DNA from 2 places in the Brachybacterium sp. HMSC06H03 genome. Region 2 is predicted to be linked to the other one. Evidence: riboswitches for the same ligand, from Rfam matches in the RefSeq annotation. Region 2 holds a riboswitch; the other holds the start of a gene.
The links. A riboswitch is a leader RNA that binds a small molecule or an ion and turns the genes downstream of it on or off. The one in region 2 is predicted to bind thiamine pyrophosphate.
Positions count from the first base shown of each region.

Region 1: linked by a shared signal. The riboswitch ahead of HMPREF3159_RS09545 (ECF transporter S component) and the one ahead of HMPREF3159_RS15370 (YkoF family thiamine/hydroxymethylpyrimidine-binding protein) in region 2 are both predicted to bind thiamine pyrophosphate.

Region 1 covers NZ_KV788807.1:35-3,423, reverse strand. Annotated here, with positions in the region: gene HMPREF3159_RS09555 (M13 family metallopeptidase) at 1-820, shown strand, start outside; gene HMPREF3159_RS09550 (hypothetical protein) at 817-1,383, shown strand; TPP riboswitch at 1,415-1,520, shown strand; gene HMPREF3159_RS09545 (ECF transporter S component) at 1,568-2,149, shown strand; partial or broken gene HMPREF3159_RS09540 (ATP-binding cassette domain-containing protein) at 2,176-3,389, shown strand, end outside.
Region 2 covers NZ_KV788954.1:7,985-11,373, forward strand. Annotated here, with positions in the region: gene HMPREF3159_RS15360 (ATP-binding cassette domain-containing protein) at 1-17, opposite strand, end outside; gene HMPREF3159_RS15365 (ECF transporter S component) at 130-831, opposite strand; gene HMPREF3159_RS15370 (YkoF family thiamine/hydroxymethylpyrimidine-binding protein) at 828-1,550, opposite strand; TPP riboswitch at 1,588-1,696, opposite strand; gene HMPREF3159_RS15375 (protein-L-isoaspartate O-methyltransferase family protein) at 1,746-2,354, opposite strand; gene HMPREF3159_RS15380 (MBL fold metallo-hydrolase) at 2,362-3,114, opposite strand; gene purS (phosphoribosylformylglycinamidine synthase subunit PurS) at 3,331-3,389, shown strand, end outside.

The sequences.
Region 1 (3,389 bases), on a different contig from region 2:
GAAGCTCGAGAGGTTCACCCCGAAGATCGGGTACCCCTCGACGTGGCGCGACTACGACGGCCTCGAGCTCGTCCCCGGCGACCTCGTCGCGTCCGTCCGCGCCTCCCGCCGCTTCGAGGCGGACTTCGAGTTCTCGAAGGTCGGCGGGCCGATGGACGAGACCGAGTGGCACATGACCCCGCAGACGGTCAACGCCTACTACAACCCCGGCCGGAACGAGATCGTCTTCCCCGCGGCGATCCTCGAGCCCCCGTTCTTCGACGCGGAGGCCGACGACGCCGTGAACTTCGGCGGGATCGGCGCGGTGATCGGCCACGAGGTCGGCCACGGCTTCGACGACCAGGGCTCGAAGTACGACGGGGAGGGCAACCTCGTCTCCTGGTGGACGGCCGAGGACCGCGAGGCCTTCGACGCCCGCGCCGCCCGTCTCATCGCGCAGTACTCGGAGCTCTCCCCGCGCGAGCTCGACGACTCCCACCGCGTCAACGGCGCCCTCACCATCGGCGAGAACATCGGCGACCTCGGCGGGCTCTCCATCGCGGTGAAGGCCTATCTCGCCAGCCGCTCCGAGGAGGAGGCCGCGGCCGAGCTCGACGGGCTCACCGGCCTGCAGCGCGTGTTCTGGTCCTGGGCGACCGTGTGGCGGGGCCGGAACCGGCCCCAGGAGGCGATCCGCCGTCTGGCCGTGGACCCGCATGCGCCGATGGAGTTCCGCTGCAACACGGTCGCCGGGCACCTCGACGAGTTCCACGAGGCCTTCGACGTGCGCGAGGGCGACGGCATGTACCGCGCCCCGGAGGAGCGGGTGAGCATCTGGTGAGGCCCGATCCGCCCTTCCACGTCGGGCGGACGGTGCCCTCCTCCGTGGGCTGGACCCGCGTCGTCGTCACGGTGGTGGCGGGCCTGATCGTGTCGGGCCTGCTGCTGCAGCGCGGCTCGGCGCCGGGCGCGATCGCGGTGCTCGCCGCCTTCGCGCTGCTGGCGCTGTGGACGTGGATGGGCCAGGCCACCCGCTTCGTGGTCGACGAGCACGGGGTCACCGTCAGCCTCGGGGGCTTCCTACCCCGCCGGGTCTGGCCGATCGAGGACTTCCGCACCGTGCAGCTGCGCGAGATCCCCACCGGCACCGTGGGCGTCGCCCTCGGCGGCTACGGCTGGCGGCGCGGGAGGGCGATGACCCCGAAGCCCGAGGAGCTCACCCCCGTCGGCCGGCGGAAGATCTTCACCCTCGCCGAGCAGCAGCGGCCCTACCGGATGCTGGTCACCCGGCCGGGCACGAGCGTGGAGATCATCGGGACGAAGGACACCTGCTACATCCTCTCCCCTGTCGACCCGCAGGCGGCCGCCGATGCGATCGACCAGGCCATCCGTGCCCGCCGCTGAGCGTGGTCCTGGGCTAGACTGTCTGCTCGTCATCCACTGACAGGGGAGCACCGTCCGGTGCTGAGAGTGCGCCGACGGCGCAGACCCTCGAACCTGATCCGGCTCGCACCGGCGTAGGGAGTCGGGATTTCCGTGGCGCACCGCCGGTGCTCCGCGCCCCTTCCAGGACCTGGGAGGAGACGTGATGACCCGTTATCGCACCGTCGATCTGCTGGTGACCGTGCTGATCGGGGCGGCCTTCGGGGTCGCCTTCCTCGGCTACGGCCAGCTCTACACCCTGATCGGCCCGCTGACCGCGGCGTTCAAGCCTGCCGAGGGGCTGCTGGCGGGGATCTGGTTCCTGCCGGCCGTGCTCGCCGCGCTGCTGGTGCGCAAGCCCGGCGCCGCCCTGCTCGCGGAGATGGTCGCCGCCGTGCTCTCGATGCTGCTGGGCAGCCAGTGGGGCTGGGGCACCGCCGTGTCCGGTCTCATGCAGGGCGGTGGCGTCGAGCTCGCCTTCCTGCTCACCCGCTACCGGCGCTTCACCCTGCCCGTGGCGGTGCTCGGCGGCGTGCTCTCTGCCTTGCTCGAATGGGGATGGGAGAAGGTCGCCTACTACCAGGAGATGAGCTGGGCCTTCTCCGGCACGATGCTCACCTTCTTCCTGCTCTCGGGGGCGCTGCTGTGCGGGGTGCTGGGCTGGGCGGCGAGCCGGGCGCTGATCGCAACCGGCGCGGTGGACTCCCTGGCCTCCGGCCGGGAAGCGGCCCGCGCGGTGGAGGCCTGAGCACCGAGACCGTCCCGGCGGCGTCCGTGCACGTCGACGGGCTGCGCTGGCGGCCGCTCAGCCGGCGCGAGCCGACCATCGAGGGTCTCGACCTCGAGATCCCGCCCGGGCAGCGAGTGCTGCTGGCCGGGGCGAGCGGCAGCGGGAAGTCGACCGTGCTGCGGGCGCTGGCCGGGCTGCTGGACCCCGAGGACGGGGACGGCGAGGGGCTGGTCCCCGCGCCCAGCCGGCCCGGGGAGCGGGGCCTGCTGCTGCAGAACCCGGTGCACGCCCTCGTCGGCGCGACCGTCGCCCGCGACGCCGCCTTCGGACCGGAGAACGCGGGACTGCCCCGGCCGGAGCTCACCGAGCGCGCCGCCCGGGCGCTCGAGGCAGCGCGAGTCGACCTCGACCCCGAGCGAGCGCCGCTGGACGCCTCGGGCGGCCAGCAGCAGCGGATCGCGCTGGCCGGCGCGCTGGCCCTGCGCCCCGACCTGCTGCTCCTGGACGAGCCGACCTCGATGCTCGATGCCCCGACAGCCGAGGAGGTGCGCCGGGCGATCCTCGCGGTCACGGGCGGCCGCACCCTCGTCGTCGCCGAGCACCGGATCGGGCCCTGGCTGCCGCACGTGGACCGGCTGATCGTGCTCGGCCCTCGCGCCCGGGTGCTCGCCGACGGGCATCCGGACCAGCTCCTCTCCCACCGTCGCGAGGTGCTGATCGAGGCGGGAGTGCTCGAGGAGGGGACCGCCGCCGAGGAGGCACCGGGCCCGGTCGGGCCCGGCGAGACCGTCGCCGCGCTGCGCGGCGTCACCGTGCCCGCCCGGGGACTCACCGCGCCGCAGGACCTCGAGCTGCGCGCTGGGCGGCTGACCGCGCTGACCGGCCCGTCCGGTGCGGGCAAGACCTCCCTCCTGCGCGTCCTCGTCGGCGCGACGGAGCCGGGCGCGGGCGCCGTGTCCCGCCCCGAGCCCTCCCGGATCGCCCTCGTCCCCCAGGACCCCGAGCACTCCTTCGTCGCGACGACCGTGCGGGAGGAGGTCCTCGCCTCCCCCTGGGCCACGGACGAGGACCTCGCGGACGAGCTCCTTCAGCGGGCGGGCCTCGCCCCGCTCGCCGGCGCCCACCCCCACCGCCTCTCCGGCGGCGAGCAGCGCCGTCTCGCGATCGTCGCGGCCCTCGCCCAGCGCCCCGGCCTGCTCGTGCTCGACGAGCCGACCGTGGGCCTGGACGCCCGGCGGCGCCGCGAGGTGCTGGAGCT
Region 2 (3,389 bases):
CCCTCGGCCACCAGCACCCGAGGGTCGCCGGCGGGAGCCGGTGCCAGGACCGGGCCATGCTGCTGCGCCGGGGCCTGCAGATGCCCAGGGCCCTGCGCCTGCACCGGGGTCGCTCCCGCGGCGTGCGCCTCAGCGGACACGGCGTTCGGGGATCCGTGCCGCGTCCGCGGCGCCGATCGCGAAGTCGGCGAGCACGCCGGTGCGCTCGAGCGCGCGCACGATCACCCGGGCCAGCAGGCCGCCGAGCACGATCCCGGACAGCACCTGCACGCCGAGCCGGAGCGCGAGCAGGTCCTGGCCGTACCAGCCCATCCGGTACGCGGTCCAGAAGAACACCAGGCCCGCGCCGAGCGCGCCGGAGGCCGCGAACACGCCCCAGCCGAAGCGGCGGTACCGGGTCAGGGCGAAGGGCAGCTCGGAGCCGATCCCCTGCAGCGCCGCGGAGAGCAGCAGCAGGGGGCCGACGGGGCTGCCGAGGAAGACCACCTCGATGACCGCGGCGAGCATCTCGGCGAGGATCCCCACGCCCGGTCGGCGCAGGATCGCGATCGCGACCGGCGCCACCAGCAGCCAGGAGCCGAACACGAGGTGCTGGGCGAGGTCCCCGGCCGGGCCCATCGCGATCGCCAGGCCGTTCCAGGCCTGCACGAACACCCAGTACAGGAACCCGAACACGACGCCGAGCACCACCACGAGCACGAGCTCGCGCAGGCTCAGCGGGGTGCGGCGACGGGACGTGCCGGCAGGGGCGGTCGCGCCGCCGTCGACAGGCGCCGCGGCGGGCGCTGCGGAGTCGTTCGCGGGCGCGGCGGTGTCGTGCTCCTCGGTCATCGCGAGGCCTCCTGGCCCTCGTCGTCGGTGCCTGGTGCGTCGGCGCTCGCCGCGAGCTCCCGCACCTCGTGCGAGGGGCTGTTCAGCGAGAGGGTGAGGTGGCTGGTGACGTGCTGGACGCCGCGGCCGACGAGCAGCCAGCCGGCGAGCGCGGTCGCGATCACGTCGCCGGCGTCGCCCTCGAGCCGGGTGACGAAGTGCTCGGACCCGCGGAAGGTGCCGAGGTCCTTCGCATGGTCGATCGCGGCGTAGATGTCGCGCATGTGGTCGGGGGCGGTGCCGTCGACGGCGACCTCGTCGGCCAGCGGATAGAGCGCCCACTCGGCGCTCGCGAAGCGTCCGGTGCTCCGCGGCTGCGGCACCTCGGTCGCGCGGGGGCCCGCGCCGCCGGGCAGCTCGCAGGCCACCTCGCCGGGGCAGCCGCGCGAGAGCAGCACGGTGAGCGTCGCGTGGTGGCCGGTGCGGGCGAGCGCCTCGGCCAGGTCGATCAGGGCGCGCTGGAGGTGGGTCTCGTGGCCGCCGAGATAGGTCGAGACGTCCCCGGTCTCGTGCACGAGGCCGGTGAGGTCCAGCCGGGAGAGCGCATCGGTGAGGATCCGGGCGTAGTCCTCGCTCATCACGGCGGCGGTGACTCGGGCACCGACCCCGAAGCCGAGCGGGGTCGCGGTCGGGTCGCCGGAGGGGGCGGGCGCGGTGGGGGCGGTGGGCGATGAGGTCACGGTCCATGCCTTTCGTACGGGCACGGGCGCGCGGCGACGATCGCTCGGCGGAGCTCCCTGCGCCGGCATGATCCGGATCAGGTTCTACGGTCGGAGTTCGAGTACTCCCTCTCAGCCCGGCCTGCCGGACTCCCGTGCACGCCCCGCACCCTATCGGTCCCGTCCGGCGCACGCGCCTCGTGTCCGGCGCTGCTGTCAGCGGGTCGTCGGCGGATCCTCGACGAGGGGGACGAAGAGATAGGCGCCGTGCTCGCTCGCGGCGACCTCCTCGCCGTGACGCTCCAGGCGCAGCATCCGCTCGTTCACGGGGATCACCATCACGCCGCCGTCCGCGAGCTGCGCGACGAGGCTCTCCGGCACGGCGTCGGCCTGTGCGGAGACGAGGATCCGGTCGTACGGCGCGTCCTGCGGCGCGCCGAGCACGCCGGGACGCGCGAGACGGATCTCGGCATCCGCCGTCCCCGCGTCGGCTATCCCGGCGAGCGCGGCCCGGGCCGCGCCGATCAGCTCGGCGCGCCGCTCGACGCCGATCACCCTCCCCTGCGGTCCGCACAGCCGGGCCAGCAGCGCCGTCGTCCACCCCGATCCCGCGCCGAGGTCGAGCACTCGCTGCCCCGGTCGCACGTCGAGGAGGGCGAGCATGTTCCGCACCGTCGTGGGCTGGGAGTTCGTCTGGCCGTGGCCGATCGGCAAGGGCCGATCCTCGCCGGCGAGCCGCCGCAGCTCCTCGGGGAGGAACCGTCGCCGGTCGGTCGCCGCGAGCGCCTCCTCGAGGCGGCGCTCGCTCTCGGCCCGGTGCGACATGGCGCCGTCAGCTCCGGGCGACCTCGACGACGCCGTCCTCCGGCCAGTCCCGCACCTCGGTGCCCTCGGGGGCGAGGTTCGTGGCCTGGCGCAGGTAGATCGGTCGTCCGAGGTCGCTCGCGACCGCGTCGTGGACGGGCAGGGCGAGTCGCGGGCCGACGGCGCGGAGGAACTCGATGGTCTCGGACATCTTCGACCAGGGCGCCGTGACGGCGAAGGCGAGGACGTCGATGCCGTGGAACTCGGGGACCGGCTCGAGGGAGTCCCCGGTGATGCCGAGCCGCGGCCCGTCCCCGGCGGACAGGACGATCCCGCAGTTCCCGATCCGCGGGATGTCGGGGTGGATGATCGCATGGCGTCCGCCGACGGCCTCGAGCCGCAGCGACGGGTGGTCGCCGACGGGCGTGAAGCGGTGCGCATCCCCGGCCGCGAGCGCGATCACCCGCTCCTGCGCGACGAGGGGCCCGCCGCTCCCCTCGCCGACGCCGCCGTCGGAGGCATCGGCGGCGGTGAGCATCCGGGCGGTCTCCGGCTCGGCGATCACCTCGGCGTCGGACGCGGCGGCGAGCACCTCGCCCAGCAGCGCGGGGTCGACGTGGTCCGGGTGCTGATGGGTGATCACCACGGCGTCGAGGCTCGCGAGCTGCTCGCCGCCCAGGCCCCGCACCGCGTCGGCGCTGAAGCCGCCCGGATCCACGAGCAGGCGTCGCCCGGCGGTCTCCACGAGCAGGCAGGAATGGACGAGGTGGCGGATCTTCATCGGGTCCTCCCGGGAATCGAGGTCGCGTGCCTCGAACCTAGTCCCCGTCGGCCGGGACGTGCCAGGGCGTCGGGCCGTCCGCTCGTGAGGGCACCGCCGTGGGCGCCCCGTCGGCACGGCCGCGATCCTCGGTACGATGGGGCCCTCGGGCCGCGCCCGAGCACCAGCCCCCGGCACGCCGCCGCGCGCGCCACACGTCCCCTCAGGAGTGCCCCCATGCCACGTGTCGTGGTCCACGTCATGCCGAAGCCGGAGATCCTCGACCCGCAGGGCAA